4 regions of the Bradyrhizobium sp. PMVTL-01 genome follow, and region 3 is predicted to be linked to each of the others. Evidence: predicted binding sites of a transcription regulator. Region 3 holds the regulator's gene; each other region holds the start of a gene.
What was found. The regulator LexA, encoded in region 3, represses DNA repair genes until DNA is damaged. The targets are predictions, from matches to a motif close to TGTTCNNNNTGTGTTCNG.
Positions count from the first base shown of each region.

Region 1 (4,144 bases), 3.1 Mb from region 3:
ACCCCGAGCTCGAGGGCATGCGCAAGGACGTCGACGAGATGTCGATGATGCTGGAGGATTACCTCGCCTTTGCCCGCGGGGATTCCGGCGAGCAGTCGCAGCCGACCGACATGGCACAGGCGCTCGAGGAGCTGCGCAGCGACGCCGAGCGCCACGGCCACACCGCGACCGTGGCATTCAATGGCCTGCCGGTGGTGACGGTGAAGCCGGCCTCGTTCAAGCGCTGCCTCGCCAACCTCGTCACCAACGCGGCGCGCTACGGCAAGAGCATCGCCATCACCGGCCAGCGCGATCACCGTTATTTGACCGTGACGGTCGAGGACGACGGCCCGGGTATCCCGGCGCATTTGCGCGAAGAGGTGTTCAAGCCGTTCCTGCGGCTCGACAATGCCCGCAACCAGGACGAAGGCGGCACCGGCCTTGGCCTCGCCATCGCCCGCGATATCGCCCGCTCCCATGGCGGCGACATCACGCTGGGCGACAGCGCGATGGGTGGATTGCGGGCGAGCGTGAGGATACCGGTGTAGGTAGCCTCTCCACCTCTCTCCGCTTGCGGGAGAGGTCGGATCGCCCCCGGCGATGCGCAGCATCGTCCGGCGCGATCCGGGTGAGGGGGTACAGGTCTCTCATCGATCTCACGTCTGGTGAGAGGCCCTCAGCTCAACCCTCTCACCGTAATAAAGGGGCGAGGGAGCGCACCAATTTCCGGGCTACGGTCTCACGACCATCTCACCTACTTCGGCAGCAGCGCCTTCAGCTTGTCCATGTCGCGCACGTTCATCTTGAAGCCGCCTGGCATGACGATGTCGCCGGGCTTCTGGTCCGGCTTGCAGGCTCCTAACCACTTCGCTTGCAGCGTCATGGTGGTATCGCGCCCCGCAGCGCCGGCGACGCCGCCTTGCGCATGCGAGGAGGTCTTCACCGTGTAGGCCGAATTGAAGTCGCCCGTGATCTCGGCATGCGAGATCGTGCTGACGCCGGCGACGCTGCACTCGGAATCGCTGACATAGCCGCTCGCGGTCTTCTTGATCTCCTGCTTGGCGCAGACCTGCTTGGCCATCGGCGAGACGTTGTTGCTCATCTCCTTGTCGACGGTCTCGTCGGTGCAGTGCTGCATGGTCATCTCGGGCACGGGCGAGCCGCTCGTGACCAGCTTCATTTCCCAGAGGCCGGCCTTGCGCTGGGGCAGATCGTCGGCAGATGCACTGCCAGCCGACACCACAAGGCAAAGGGCCGAGCCGAGCAAAGCGAGTTTGCGCGCCATGTGGGAAGCTCCCGGCTGACAGATTGCGACGTTACGACGACGCCTCAGTAGAGCGTGCGGATCGGCTGGTCGGCGGCGCCATAGGGCACCCAGCGGCAGGAGAACGAGATGTAACCGCCCTCGTAGGCCTGCACGCCGAGGAATTTGACGACCTTGCCGTAGCGCGCGCAATGATCGACCGCGACCTGCCGCGCATCGACCTGGCTTGCCATCGAATAGGCGATGATACCGCCGGTGTCGTTGCCCTTGAACGGAGGCACCGGAAGGATATCGGCGCGCGCCGGCTGGCTCGCCATCATACCCAGGGCAAGAAGGCCCGCGGCCGTAATGATTCGCATTCCCGTCACTCCAATTGGTTCGCGCCAGTTTACGGTGCCGGGACCGAAGTGAAAAGAACCGAGGCCGGCCGGCCGCGCCGTTCTGGTCAACTCCTGGCGAAGTGTTGCCGCGCTGCACTTGACCTCTTCCGGCCTTCGCGGCACCGTTCGAGCTTCGCAAGACCCAGCAGTCCGGATTGCCCATGCGCACCCCCTCCTTCAAATCGCTCCGCTTCGCCGCCGTGCTCGGCCTCATGTTCGGGGCGCTGTCGCTCAGCGAGGCCCGGGCCGCCAATCCGCTGGAGCTGAACTTCTGGCTGAGCGGGCCGCGCTATGACGGCGCCGTCACCGATTGCGACAAGGCGCTGCCGACGATCGCCACGCAGTTCTGGGAAAAGGAAAGCTCGTTCTGGAATTCCTCCTTGAAGATCACGGGCTTCGCGGCCGTTCGCGAGATCGCGTTCCGGCCCTGGCAGTCCGATAACATCCCGCGCCGCTATTGCACCGGCGAGGCCATGCTCACTGACGGCAAGGTGCGCAAGGTGCATTTCTCGATCATCGAGGATGGCGGCTTTGCGGGCTACGGCAATGGCGTCGAATGGTGCGTGGTCGGGCTCGACCGCAACTGGGCCTACAACCCGGCCTGCCGCGCCGCGAGGCCCTGATTCGAAAAGCCTGATTCGGCCCGATCAAGCGGTCGAACGGTCGGCGCTCGAAATTTGTTCTTGAAATGTTCTCATCGCCTGCTAGGCTCGCTTGCACAGTCTAGTTGAGGGGCGTCGCCATGTTTCATGCCAGATTGCGTTCGTTTTCCCGTCTTGTGATCTCACTCGCGCTCGCCGCCGGGCTGGCCTCGCTCGCCGGCGGCGCGAAAGCCCAGGACAAGCGGCAGAACGCGCCGGGCGAATTCGATTTCTATGTGCTGTCGCTGTCATGGTCGCCCTCGTTCTGCGAGGAAGCGGCCGAGCGTGGCGGCCGCTCCCAGATGCAATGCAGCGGCCGGCCCTACGCGTTCGTGGTGCACGGGCTGTGGCCGCAATATGAAAACGGCTTTCCGGAATATTGCCAGCGCCCGGCACCGCGGCTGAACCGCAGCATCGTCTCCTCGATGCTCGACCTGATGCCGGCGCCGGGCCTGATCTTCAACGAGTGGGACAAGCACGGCACCTGCTCGGGTCTGGCCGACCGCAGCTATTTCGAGACGATCCGCAAAGCGCGCGCCGCGATCAAGATCCCGGCCGAATATCTCGATCTCTCGCAGGCCAAGACCGTGGCCCCCGGGGACGTCGAAGAGGCCTTCATCAAAGCCAATCCGGGCCTCAGCAGCGCCGCCATCTCGGTCACCTGCAACCGCACGCGATTGTCCGAAGTCCGCATCTGCCTCAGCAAGGACCTGCAATTCCGCGCCTGCGAGGAGATCGACCGCCGCGCCTGCCGCCGCGACCAGGTGACGATGCCGCCGATCAGGGGTGGCTAGAGTTCGTCATTGGGCGCGCGGAAGCGCGAACTATGATGCGCAATTGCGCATCTGAGAATCCATCTCGCCACAAACGCTGCTGCAGATGGATTCCGGGTTCGGTGCTGCGCACCGCCCCGGAATGACGGGAGTTACTTTCATCGCGGGATGTCGTAACTCTCCGCCATGAATTACCGCCACGCCTTCCACGCCGGCAACTTCGCCGATGTCATCAAGCACATCGTGCTGGCGCGCATCATCACCTATCTGCAGGACAAGCCGGGGGCGTTCCGCGTCATCGACACCCACGCCGGGGCCGGCCTCTACGATCTCGAAAGCGACGAGGCGCGGCGCGGCGGCGAGTGGCTGACCGGCATCGCGCGAGTGATGCAGGCACGCCTGTCGAACGAGACCGTCGCGCTGACCAAACCCTATCTCGACATCGTCCGCGCCTTCAATCCGAGGGGCGAGCTCAAGGCCTATCCAGGCTCGCCGCTGATCGCGCGCGGTCTGTTGCGGCCGCAGGACCGCCTCGTCGCTTGCGAGCTCGAGCCGAAGGCGCGCAAGGGGCTGATCGACGTGCTGCGCCGCGACGAGCAGGCTCGCGTGGTGGATCTCGACGGCTGGGTGGCGCTGCCGGCCTTCGTGCCGCCGAAAGAACGGCGCGGTCTCGTGCTGATCGATCCGCCGTTCGAGGCCAAGGACGAGTTCGAGCGGCTGGGCGAAGCCTTCTCGCCAGCCTTCGCGAAATGGCCGACCGGTATCTATGTAATCTGGTATCCGGCCAAGAACCGCCGCGCCACCGACACGCTGGCGCAATCAGTGGCGCGGCTCGCAGCCGCAGCAAAACCACCGGGCAAATGCCTGCGCCTCGAATTCAGCGCCGCACCGCAAGCCGATGGCGGGCCCCTCACCTCGACCGGGCTTTTGATCGTCAATCCGCCCTACACGCTGCAAGGCGAGCTCAAGACCATCCTGCCCGAGCTGGAAATGCCGCTCGGCCAGGGCGGAGCTGCCAGATTCCGATTAGAGGTGCCAAGGCCGTAACACTCCGCCATTCTTGGGAAAAATATGCAGTAGCGGTAGTCAATCCGCAAAGAACCGTAT
Region 1 is NZ_CP193982.1:1,153,119-1,157,262, reverse strand. It holds gene ACRQ5Q_RS05435 (ATP-binding protein) at 1-527, shown strand, start outside; gene ACRQ5Q_RS05430 (DUF3617 domain-containing protein) at 734-1,264, opposite strand; gene ACRQ5Q_RS05425 (hypothetical protein) at 1,309-1,602, opposite strand; gene ACRQ5Q_RS05420 (hypothetical protein) at 1,785-2,246, shown strand; gene ACRQ5Q_RS05415 (ribonuclease T2 family protein) at 2,366-3,058, shown strand; gene ACRQ5Q_RS05410 (23S rRNA (adenine(2030)-N(6))-methyltransferase RlmJ) at 3,224-4,084, shown strand.
Region 1: a site for LexA is predicted at 2,302-2,319, ahead of ACRQ5Q_RS05415 (ribonuclease T2 family protein). Genes of this name have one in related genera too.

Region 2 (4,144 bases), 2.5 Mb from region 3:
GCGCAGATCTTGTCGAACAGTCTTTCGCGCTCCTCGGCGGTCAGCCGCTTGGAATCATCGATGCCGCGCGGAATGCGGCCGGGGTCGAGAATCACGGCGGCCGCCACCACCGGGCCGGCCAGCGGGCCACGGCCGGCCTCGTCGCAGCCCGCAATCGGCCAGACGCCGCGCTTGATCAGCGCGCGCTCGCGGCGGAAGCTCGGCGGCGCAATCGCGATAACGCCTTTCTTGCCGGCCGGAACCTTGACCTCGGCAAGCTTGGCCGCCCCGGCAGGCGCTGCCTGCTTCGCAGCATCCCCTTTTGGCGCGCCTTTGGCCTGCTTCCTGGCGGACTTTTCCCGAATCATGGCCGGGATCGTGCGCAAGCGGCCCCGCCCGCGCAACCGGGAACCCCGGATAATTCCCGTTATTCAGGTCGGCCGCCCTACCCGGCCAGATGCACCCGCCGGTCGTCGCCGACCTCGATGCCGGGCGCCACCACGGCCTCCCAAGTATGACCGTCCGGATCGGCGAAGTAGCCGCGATAGCCGCCATAATCTGTCTCGCACGCAGGCCTCAGCAGCCTTGCTCCCTTGCCGACGGCGAAAGCCAGCACCGCATCGACCTCATCGCGCGTGCGGCAGTTCCAGGCGAGCGTGGTGCCGCGGAAAGCCACCGGCCTTGGCTGGTCCGGCAAGGTCGCGTCCGCCGCGAGCTGATCCCAGGGAAACAGCGCAAGCACCGGACCGCCGGTATCGTAGAACGCCACGGCCTCGCCGGTCGCCTTCAGCCGGCGCGAGAATCCGAGGGCATCATAGAAGGCCATGCTGGCGCGGACGTCGCTGACGCCGAGTGTGATGACGGTCAGCCGCGGGATCGGGGCTGGAATTTCCTTACTCATGCCGCGCCTCTTCCACTTGCCTGATCAGAACAGGCTGAGCTGCTCCCCGTTCTGCTTCGGCCGCGCAAAATGATCCGTGGTCAGCTTCGAGCGGCGCTTGTTGAGCCCGAGCCTGTCGCAGGCGATCTCGAAGCGGCGGCCGATGGTCCAGGCCATCGGTCCCGTGCCTTTCATCCGCTCGCCCCATTTCGCGTCGTAGTCGCGCCCCCCGCGCATGTCGCGGATCAGCGTGAAGACGTGGCGGTAGCGGTCCGGATAGTTCGCCATCAGCCATTCGCGGAAGAGATCGCGGACCTCGAGCGGCAGACGGAGCAGCACGTAGGAGGCTTCCTTGACGCCGGCATGAGCGGCCGCATCGAGGATCCGCTCGATCTCGGCATCGTTCAGAGCGGGGATGACAGGTGCGACCATCACGGTAGTGGGAATGCCGGCTTCCGAGAGCTGCCTCAGCGCCTCCAGCCGCTTCGGCGGCGTCGAGGCGCGCGGCTCCATGCTGCGAGCCAGCTTCGGATCGAGCGAGGTCACGGATATCGCGACCTTGGCGAGGTTGCGCCTGGCCATGCGCGAGAGAATGTCGATGTCGCGCACGACCAGCGCCGACTTGGTGACGATGCCGACGGGATGCCCGGTACGCTCCAGCACTTCCAAAATGCCGCGCATGATTTTGCGCTCGCGCTCGATCGGCTGGTAGGGGTCGGTGTTGGTGCCGATCGCGATCATCCGCGGCTCGTAGCCGGGGGCGGCGAGCTCCTTCTCCAGCAGCACCGGCGCCTCGGGCTTCACGAACAGCTTCGACTCGAAGTCGAGCCCCGGCGACAGGCCGAGATAGGCGTGGGTCGGCCGCGCGAAGCAATAGACACAGCCATGCTCGCAGCCGCGATACGGATTGATGGAACGGTCGAAGCCGATGTCGGGGGAGTCGTTGCGGGTGATCACCTTGCGCGAGGCGTCGACCGCCACCGTCGTCTTGAACGGCGGCAAATCATCCAGGCTCTGCCAGCCGTCGTCGAAGGCGACGCGCGCCTCGGCCTCGTAGCGGCCGCTGGCATTTGACTGGGCCCCCCGGCCTCGCCTGCGCTTGCGGTCGATGGCGACCGCCAGCTCAGGGAAGTCGGAAGGCGCACCCGCCGGCTCGGAGGGCGCCGTGACCGGCGGGTGCTTGAGAGCAGAAGAAGATGCTGGACTCATGCAGCCAAGATAGCACGCCAAAGGAACAAATCAAGAACACAAAGCAAAAACCTGAAAACAACCCCATGCACAGTAGAGCTGCCCAAACTTCGCGCGCCGGCCTTGACCTCGCGCAACACCGGCGTCACGGCCATCCCGTTTCATGAGCGACGGATCGATCGCGCCGGAACCGGGTTGGTGGCGATCGCTGGGTGAAGGTCGGCAGGAACATGACAATCCAACAAAAAACAGCCGCCGCGAGCGGCGACCTCGATCTCCTCGATCGCTACTGGCGCGCTGCCAACTACCTCTCGGTCGGGCAGATCTACCTCCTCGACAACCCGCTGCTGCGCGAGCCGTTGCGGCCCGAGCACATCAAGCCGCGCTTGCTCGGACATTGGGGCACGACGCCCGGCTTGAACTTCATCTATGCCCATCTCAACCGCGTGATCCGCGCGCTTGATCTCAACGTGCTCTATGTCTGCGGTCCCGGCCATGGCGGGCCGGGCATGGTCGCCAACACCTATCTCGAAGGCAGCTACACCGAGATCTATCCAGATATCGCGCGCAATGCGAACGGATTGCGCAAGCTGTTCAGGCAGTTCTCCTTCCCCGGCGGCATTCCGAGCCACGCGGCGCCCGAAACTCCCGGCTCGATCCACGAGGGCGGCGAGCTCGGCTACGCGCTGGTGCACGCCTATGGCGCGGCGTTCGACAATCCTGATTTGATCGTGGCTTGCGTCATCGGCGACGGCGAAGCCGAGACTGGTCCGCTCGCGGCGTCCTGGCACTCCAACAAATTCCTGAGCCCGGCCCATGACGGCGCGGTGCTGCCGATCCTGCATCTCAACGGCTACAAGATCGCCAACCCGACCGTGCTCGGGCGGCTGCCAGACAAAGAGATCCGCGATCTGTTCCGCGGCCTTGGCCACGAGCCGCTGTTCGTCGAGGGTGACGATCCCAAATTGATGCACCAGGCGATGGCGGACGCGCTCGACGTCGCATTCGCCAGCATCCGCTCGATCCAGCAACACGCCCGCGACGGACGCAAGACGGTCGAGCGGCCGCGCTGGCCCATGATCGTGCTGCGCAGCCCGAAGGGCTGGACCGGCCCGAAGGAGGTCGACGGCAAGAAGGTCGAGGATTTCTGGCGCGCGCATCAGGTGCCGGTTGCGAGCTGCCGCGAGAATCCGGCGCATCTGAAGATCCTCGAAGACTGGATGCGCAGCTACCAGCCGGACAAACTGTTCGACGCGAATGGTGCGCTCGTCCCCGAACTGCAGGCGCTCGCCCCTGAAGGCAGCCGCCGCATGGGCGCCAATCCGCATGCCAATGGCGGTCTGCTCAAGAAGGAGCTGAAGCTGCCGGACTTCCGCAGCTTCGCCGTGGACGTGCCGCAGCCCGGCGCCGTCATCGGAGAAGCGACACGCGAGCTCGGCAAATTCCTGCGCGACGTCATCCGCCTGAACGCGCAAGAGCGCAACTTCCGCATCATGGGTCCGGACGAGACCGCGTCAAACCGGCTGGATGCCGTGTTCGACGCGACCGAGCGGGTGTGGATGGAGCCGACGGAGCCCTACGACGTTCATCTTGCGCAGGACGGGCGCGTGATGGAGGTGCTGAGCGAGCATCTCTGCCAGGGCTGGCTCGAAGGCTACCTGCTCACCGGACGCCACGGCTTCTTCTCCTGCTACGAGGCCTTCATCCACATCGTGGATTCCATGTTCAACCAGCACGCCAAATGGCTGAAGGTGACGCGGCATCTGCCATGGCGGCGGCCGATCGCCTCGCTGAACTACCTCTTGACCTCGCATGTCTGGCGCCAGGACCACAACGGCTTCAGCCACCAGGATCCCGGCTTCGTCGATCTCGTCGCCAACAAGAAGGCCGACATCGTGCGCATCTATCTTCCGCCGGATGCCAACACGCTGCTGTGGATCGCCGACCATTGCCTGCGCACCTACAACCGCATCAACGTCATCGTCGCCGGCAAGCAGCCGGCGCCGCAATGGCTGTCGATGCAAGAGGCCGCGACGCATTGCGATGCCGGCATCGGCATCTGGGCCTGGGCCGGCAACGAGGACACGAATGCCGAGC
Region 2 is NZ_CP193982.1:6,701,538-6,705,681, forward strand. It holds gene ACRQ5Q_RS32420 (ribonuclease HII) at 1-347, opposite strand, end outside; gene ACRQ5Q_RS32425 (VOC family protein) at 425-880, opposite strand; gene ACRQ5Q_RS32430 (PA0069 family radical SAM protein) at 905-2,068, opposite strand; gene ACRQ5Q_RS32435 (phosphoketolase family protein) at 2,278-4,144, shown strand, end outside.
Region 2: a site for LexA is predicted at 2,090-2,107, ahead of ACRQ5Q_RS32430 (PA0069 family radical SAM protein). Genes of this name have one in related genera too.

Region 3 (4,144 bases):
GCAAGAACCACCTCGGACTCCGACCTCTCCGCCAAGCTGATCAGCAAGGCTGCCGACCTGAAATCTCGGGCCGATCCGCTGGCCGACAAGGATCAGGGTCCCAAAGCGCCGGACGTCAGTCCCGACGCGCCGGCAGTGAGTTGACCGATGCTGGCCGTGGCGCTCGTTCTTCTTGTGCTTGCCATGGCCGTCCTCGTGCCGGTCTGTCTCGCCTTCCGGATCATGCCGCGGCGAATTTGACGTCTATCCTCACGACAGAGCGGATGGCGCAGGTTGAATCCTCTTGCGTCTCCAGTGTTTTGCCTCTGGGCCCGCACTCGGCTAGAACTCTGGCCGCCGATTTGCCGAACGTGCCCAGCAGGAGTTTTCAGCCGTGGCCTTGATGCCGGTTTCTGACGCGCTTGCCGCGGTGCTTGCCGGCGCGGAGCCGTTGCTTGAGGAGACGATCTCGCTCGATCAGGCCTACCATCGCGTGCTCGCCCGCGACGTCGCGGCGCGGCGCACGCAGCCGCCGGAGGCGATGTCGGCCATGGACGGCTATGCCGTGCGAGCGGCCGACGCGGCGACGATCGATTCTGAGCTGACGGTGATAGGCGAGGTCGCGGCCGGGCGGCCGTTTGCAGGCTTGGTTGGCGCCGGCGAAGCGGTCCGCATTTTCACAGGCGGCGTCGTTCCGGCCGGAGCGGACGCGGTCGTGATCCAGGAGGATACCGTCGCGGACGGCAAGCGCATCACGATCAAGGAAGCAGCAATTCCCGGACGGCACATCCGGCGCGCCGGGATCGACTTTGCCGAGGGCGACGTGCTGTTGTGCAAGGGAACCCGGCTCACCGAGCGCGATCTCGCACTCGCCGCCGGGATGAATCACCCGCATTTGCCCGTCCAGCGCCGTCCGAAGGTCGCCATCCTCGCCACCGGAGACGAACTGGTGATACCGGGCGTAGCGCCCGGGCCCGGCCAGATCGTCTACTCCAACGGTTATGCCCTGCACGCGCTCGCCCGCCAGGAGGGCGCCGATACCATCGACCTCGGTGTGGCCGCCGATACGCTGGAGGCCACCACCGCCGGGATCCGCGAGGCACGCCAGAGCGGCGCCGACATCCTGATCACGACCGGGGGCGCCTCGGTCGGCGACCATGATCTGGTCCAGCAGGCTCTCAAGGCCGAGGGGATCGCGATGTCGTTCTGGAAGATCGCGATGCGGCCGGGCAAGCCGATGATGCACGGCCGGTTAGGGGCGATGCGCGTCATCGGCCTGCCCGGCAATCCCGTGTCATCCTACGTCTGCGCTTTCCTGTTCATGGTGCCGTTGATTCGCGCGCTGTCGGGCCGCACCATGATTCACCATCGCCGCGAGCGCGCCGTGCTCGGCCGCGACCTCAATGCCAACGACCAGCGCGAGGATTATCTCCGCGCGCGCCTGGAGCGGCGCGACGACGGCACGCTGATCGCCCTTCCCGTCGATCACCAGGATTCTTCACTGCTTGCAAATCTCGCTGCGGCACAGGCACTTCTCGTACGCGCGCCGTTCGCGCCCAAGGCCGAAGCCGGCTCGGTCTGCGAGGTGCTGCTGCTGCCCGCCTGAGCGCTGTCATCTCACGCGGTCCGCGAACTTTGTCGCGTTCACAGTAAATTAAGCAGTTGCGGAACATGTATCGAACATATAGTGTCCGTTCATGATTTGTTTCGAGCATGCAGCGGCTTATCGCTGAACTGAGCGTCTCGGAATCGAACGACATCAACCGGGGGATTTTGGTCGAGATGTTAACGCGCAAACAATACGAGCTCCTGCGGTTCATCAGCGAGCGATTGAAGGAAAGCGGCGTGCCACCTTCCTTCGACGAGATGAAGGACGCGCTCGACCTGCGCTCGAAATCGGGCATCCATCGCCTGATCACCGCGCTCGAGGAGCGCGGCTTCATCCGCCGCCTGCCCAACCGCGCCCGCGCGATCGAGGTCATCAAGCTGCCCGAGCTCCAAGCGGCCGCCGGCAACCGCCGCGGCTTCACGCCGAGCGTCATCGAGGGCAATCTCGGCAAGGTGCGCACGACCTCCAGCCCGCCCGCGGACGAAGGTGAGCGTCCTGTCGCCGTGCCCGTCATGGGCCGCATCGCGGCTGGTACGCCGATCGAGGCGCTGCAGACCCGCAGCCACACCATCAGCGTACCGCCTGACATGCTCGGCTCCGGCGAGCATTATGCGCTCGAGGTGCGGGGCGATTCGATGGTGGAAGCCGGTATCCTCGACGGCGACATGGCGCTGATCCAGCGCAACGAGAGCGCCGACACCGGCGACATCGTGGTGGCGCTGATCGACGACGAGGAAGCCACGCTGAAGCGCTTCCGCCGCCGTGGCGCCTCGATCGCGCTCGAGCCAGCCAACGCCGCCTATGAGGTCCGCATCCTGCCGCCCAACCGGGTGAAGATTCAGGGCAAGCTGATCGGCTTGTACCGGAAGTACTGATTTGACCTCGCGATCGTTCGACACGCGCTTGAGCGCTTGTCCGCTCCGGCTGGATAGTCTTTCAGGTTCTGCTCAGATTATCCGGCCACCTGCCCCGCGTTAGATCCTCCGCACGCCGCGCAAAGCACACATCGCTTTACGGGCCTGTCGAAAACCGGGGAGACAACCATGCGCAAGATCGTCTTGAGCACTGTCACGATGGCGCTGATCGCAACGTCAGTGTCACCGGCCGCCGCCGCACGATCGCATCATGTCCGCAAGACGACGCCGGCGACGCGCGAGCAATTCCGCAACGCACGCGACGCCGTTGCACTGCCGTCGCAACCCGCTTGGCCGTATTCGGGCTGGTCGGCCCCTGCTGGCCGTTGACGAAGAAGCACGCCCAATGCACGGGAGCGGGCTTTGTTCCTCATGCATCTGAAAAAGATATTGTGATGGCATCCTGCGGACCCAAGCCGCAGATTTGCCCACAACCCAGCAGACCGTTGTATGCTTCCACTCTGATAGAGGCCTGCGCCTCGACAGGAGGCGCGGGTCGCTATCTTACGAATGAGGAGCACCCCGATGTGTGACTACAGCCTGCACGCCGTCGCGACGCGTCCTGCCGAAGTCGGCGAGACGATCGTCACGACAACCTTCCGCGGCACCTCGACGCGCGGCTTCGCCTCCGAAGCCGACATGTCGGTTGCGGTATGCCTGCTGCCGGGAACGGAGCTCGCCTTCGCCGACAACGTCCGTTACGACAATCGCTGGATCTGGACGCGTACCATCAACTCGCGCGTCGGCAAGTTCGGCAAGATCGATCCGCACATTCCGGATCGCCATCACGATGCGATCGAATTCCCCGACGGGAAATACGTGCTGGTGACTCAGCTCGTCGAAGGCCAGCGCGCAACCGTACTGCAATTGCCGGTGACCCAGCCACTCGGCGAGCGCGAGCACAAGCCGCAGACCAGCGCAGACAGGCCGACGGTCACGCGCCTGCCGATCGGCTGACCTAGCTGCCTCCGGCTCGCAGGTCGGGGCCATGATTGAAATCGCCATCGCCGGCCGTGGCCGGCGAGATGGTGTGGTTTGTATCTTCGCAAATACCTTCGCCGGAGCACCTGCCGCAGCTCTTCGTCGCACGAAGTTTGCGCTGCCTTGCCTGAATTTTGAACGTCCGGTCCGCAAGCAAATGGCCGATGCTGCCAAAAAGGCTCGAGGCGGACGTTCGATGAAGACCTTCATTCGCGTCGTTGAACTCTGGGTGCCCGACCGGACGCGTATGCGGTGCGCTTCGGTCGTGACGACGGGCTTCCCGGCAAGGCCTGGGCTTCCGGCCACCCCGTGATCCTCACCAAATTCGCCAATTCCCATTTCAGGCGGACCGACCAGGCGCTGGCGGCGGGCCTGACCTGCGGCGTGGCGGTGCCGGTGTTTTCAGGCGAATTCCTGCAAGCCGTGATGGTGCTGTTCTGCGGCGATGACGACGCGCATGTCGGCGCGATCGAGCTCTGGCACAACGATCCCGAGACCTCCCACGAGATGGGACTGGTCGACGGCTACTACGGCACCGCCGACATGTTCGAGTTCAACTCGCGCCACACCAGGTTTCCGCGCGGCTTCGGCCTGCCCGGACGCACCTGGAAAGCCGGCCTGCCACTGATCATCAAGAACCTGCACAACGCCAAGAGCTTTC
Region 3 is NZ_CP193982.1:4,234,425-4,238,568, reverse strand. It holds gene ACRQ5Q_RS20425 (hypothetical protein) at 1-144, shown strand, start outside; gene ACRQ5Q_RS20420 (molybdopterin molybdotransferase MoeA) at 374-1,585, shown strand; gene lexA (transcriptional repressor LexA) at 1,762-2,463, shown strand; gene ACRQ5Q_RS20410 (hypothetical protein) at 2,632-2,832, shown strand; gene ACRQ5Q_RS20405 (hypothetical protein) at 3,028-3,459, shown strand; gene ACRQ5Q_RS20400 (hypothetical protein) at 3,491-3,796, shown strand; gene ACRQ5Q_RS20395 (GAF domain-containing protein) at 3,736-4,144, shown strand, end outside.

Region 4 (4,144 bases), 110 kb from region 3:
CGGCTTCTACATCGGCATCAACGGGGGCTGGGGCTCCAGTCGCAATTGCTGGGACTTCGTGACTCCAGTGACCGGCACGCTGTTCAACGACGGCTGCCATGACGCAACGGGCGGCACGATCGGTGGTCAGGTCGGCTATCGCTGGCAATCGGCCAATTGGGTGTTTGGCGTGGAAGGCCAGGGCAACTGGGCTGATTTCAGCGGACGCAACATCAGCCCGACCGCGCCAGCTCAGCAGAACCGTACGCGGGTCGATGCCTTCGGCTTGATTACCGGTCAGATCGGCTATGCCTGGAATAACGTTTTGCTCTACGTCAAGGGCGGCGCTGCCGTCGTGGACGACAGATACGACCTCATCGTCGCGCCGGGCTTTGTGGGTGCTGGCACGACCTTCGGTTCGACCAGCGGAACACGCTGGGGCGGAACGGTCGGCGCGGGCATCGAATTTGGCTTCGCTCCGAACTGGTCGGTGGGCTTCGAGTACGATCACATCTTCCTCGGCACCCGCAACGTCGACTTCACCGCGGGCGGATTCTTCATTCAAACCGAACGCGTCCGTCAGGACGTCGATCTCGCCCTCGTCCGCTTGAACTACCGTTGGGGCGGCCCGGCGATCGCCAGGTACTGATCGCCAGCAAGTCTCGTCTGACGAAAGGCCGGCCTCGCGCCGGCCTTTTTGCTGTCTGCGAGCGAACAGGACGATCCGTCAGCGATTATGACGTTTTGCCCCTGTTGTGGCTTTTTGGGTACACAACTTGCGGCTTCGTTCGTGTAAGCACCACGCCAGTTGGACCACAGCGTCCGATGCCCTTCCGTTCACGGAAGGCAAGAAGAGAAACTGGGACTGGGATTTAAGTTGAAAATGAAGAAGGTTTTGTTGGCTTCGGCCTGTTTGTTCGCTCTGGCTGCCCCCGCGTCGGCGGCTGATCTCGCGGCCCGCCCGTACACCAAGGCTCCGGTGGCTGTGGCTTCGGTCTACAACTGGACCGGGTTTTACATCGGCGCCAACGCCGGTGGCGGCTCCAGCCACAATTGCTGGGATACGACCGCTGTTGTCGGCGTGGCCGTCCCGGTCACAGCTGAAGGTTGCCACGATGCGACCGGCGCAATCGTCGGCGGCCAGATCGGCTATCGCTGGCAGTCCGCCAGCTGGGTGTTCGGCCTCGAGGCACAGGGCGATTGGGCAGACCTGAAGGGCTCGAACACCAGTTCGCCCGCCGCCTTGTTCCCGCTGGTGAACAACACCAAGATCGATGCTATTGGCCTCTTCACCGGTCAGGTGGGCTACGCCTGGAACAACGTGCTCTGGTACGTGAAGGGCGGCGCGGCCGTCACCCACAACAAGTTCAGCGGCACTCTGGCCGGCGTCACGTTCGACACCGCCAACGAAACCCGTTGGGGCGGCACCGTCGGCACCGGCATCGAGTTCGGCTTCGCTCCGAACTGGTCGGTCGGAGTCGAATACAACCACCTGTTCATGGGCAAGCACACCGATACCTTCACCTTCCTCGGCGTGAACACCCGCAGCGACAGCATCAAGCAGGACGTGGACATGGCCACGGTACGCTTGAATTACACCTTCGGCGGCCCGATCGTCGCGAAGTACTAAGCTTCGTCTCCGACGCTCTTGCGTTTCGAAAGGCCGGCCCCGCGCCGGCCTTTTTGTTTGGCGGCACGCCCCAGCGCAGTTCCGCACGCCCTGCTGCTGCCAGATGCCGCCAGCACGCCAACATTCCGTTGACGATTCGCAACTCCCTCTGGAAATCCGCCTCCGTTCTTCCTACGTTCGCTGCCATACCCATCGGCGCCGATCCCGGTTCCGGGCGCAGCGCGCCTTTTTTATTGGCGCGATCGCGCACCTTTGGGCTTCCTTGAGGGCAACTCGGATGGATGAAGTGATCAAGGCGAAGCGCCAACAACAGAACGCGGGCTCGAGCCTGCGCGCAATTGCGATCCGCGGCGCGCGCGAGCACAACCTCAAGAACATCGACGTCGAGATCCCCCGTGACAAGCTGGTGGTGTTCACCGGCCTCTCCGGCTCCGGCAAGTCCTCGCTCGCCTTCGACACCATCTATGCCGAGGGCCAGCGCCGCTACGTCGAATCGCTGTCGGCCTATGCACGCCAGTTCCTGGAGATGATGCAGAAGCCCGACGTCGACCAGATCGATGGCCTGTCGCCGGCGATCTCGATCGAGCAGAAGACGACCTCGAAGAACCCGCGCTCGACCGTCGGCACCGTCACCGAGATCTACGACTACATGCGCCTCCTGTGGGCGCGCGTCGGCGTTCCCTATTCGCCGGCCACCGGCCTGCCGATCGAGAGCCAGACCGTCTCGCAGATGGTCGATCGCGTGCTGGCGCTGCCCGAGGGCACGCGCCTCTATCTGCTCGCCCCCGTCGTCCGCGGGCGCAAGGGCGAGTACCGGAAAGAGCTCGCCGAATGGCTCAAGAAGGGCTTCCAGCGCGTCAAGATTGACGGCACCTTCCACGAGCTGGCGGAAGCCCCGACGCTCGACAAGAAATTCCCGCACGACATCGACGTCGTGGTCGACCGCATCGTGGTGCGTCCCGACATCGGCCAGCGCCTCGCCGAGAGTTTTGAGACCGCGCTGAAGCTCGCCGACGGCCTCGCCGTCATCGAGTTCGCCGACGCGCCGGCGGCCGCAGCGACGGAGGAGAAAAAGAAGACCGCAAAGATCCACGACAAGAGCGGGCCCGAGCGCATCCTGTTCTCGGAAAAGTTCGCCTGCCCCGTCTCCGGCTTCACCATCCCGGAGATCGAGCCGCGGCTGTTCTCGTTCAACAACCCCTACGGCGCCTGCCCCGCCTGCGGCGGACTCGGCGTCGAGCAGCACGTCGACGAGGACCTCGTCATCCCCGACAAGGAGCTGTCCCTGCGCAAGGGCGCGATCGCGCCCTGGGCCAAGTCCTCCTCGCCCTATTACGAGCAGACGCTGACCGCGCTCGGCAAGCACTACAAGTTCACGCTCGACACCAAGTGGAAGGACCTCGCCAAGAAGACCAAGGACGCGATCCTCTACGGCTCCGGGGAGGACGAGATCAAGTTCTCCTACCAGGACGGCGTGCGCTCCTACGACACCAAGAAGCCGTTCGAGGGCGTCATCACCAACATCAACCGCCGCTATCGCGAAACCGAAAGCGAATGGGCCCGCGAGGAACTGGCGAAGTATTTCCACGACGTGCCCTGCGAGGGCTGCAAGGGTTTTCGGCTCAAGCCCGAGGCGCTCTGCGTCAAGGTCGGGGCTAAGCATATCGGCGAGATCTCGGAGCTGTCGGTCAAGAAGGCCGGCGAGTGGTTCGAGACCGTGCCGGAGGCGCTGAACAAGCAGCAGAACGAGATCGCCGGCCGCATCCTGAAAGAAATCCGCGAGCGCCTGACCTTCCTGCTCGACGTCGGCCTCAACTATCTCACCCTCTCCCGCTCCTCCGGCACGCTGTCCGGCGGCGAGAGCCAGCGCATCCGCCTGGCCTCGCAGATCGGCTCGGGCCTGACGGGCGTGCTCTACGTGCTGGACGAGCCCTCGATCGGCCTGCACCAGCGCGACAACGCCCGCCTGCTCGACACTCTCAAGAGGCTGCGCGACCTCGGCAACACCGTGGTCGTGGTCGAGCATGACGAGGACGCCATCCGGCTTGCCGACTACGTGCTCGATATCGGTCCCGGCGCCGGCATGCATGGCGGCAACATCGTCGCCGAAGGCACGCCTGCCGAGATCATGCGCAACCCGAAATCGCTCACCGGCAAGTACCTGACCGGCGAGCTCGAGGTCGAGGTCCCGGAGCGGCGCCCGCCGAACCACCGCCGCACCATCAAGGTGGTCAACGCGCGCGGCAATAACCTCAAGAACGTCACCGCCGAGATTCCGCTCGGCCTGTTCACCTGCGTCACCGGCGTCTCCGGCGGCGGCAAGTCGACGCTGCTGATCGACACGCTCTACCGCGCCATCGCGCGCAAGCTGAACGGCGCCAGCGAAGGCGCCGCGCCGCACGACCGCATCGAGGGCCTCGAGCACATCGACAAGATCATCGATATCGACCAGTCGCCGATCGGCCGCACCCCGCGCTCGAATCCGGCGACCTATACCGGCGCCTTCACGCCGATCCGCGAATGGTTCGCCGGCCT
Region 4 is NZ_CP193982.1:4,345,582-4,349,725, reverse strand. It holds gene ACRQ5Q_RS20970 (outer membrane protein) at 1-628, shown strand, start outside; gene ACRQ5Q_RS20965 (outer membrane protein) at 863-1,609, shown strand; gene uvrA (excinuclease ABC subunit UvrA) at 1,887-4,144, shown strand, end outside.
Region 4: a site for LexA is predicted at 1,773-1,790, ahead of uvrA (excinuclease ABC subunit UvrA). Genes of this name have one in related genera too.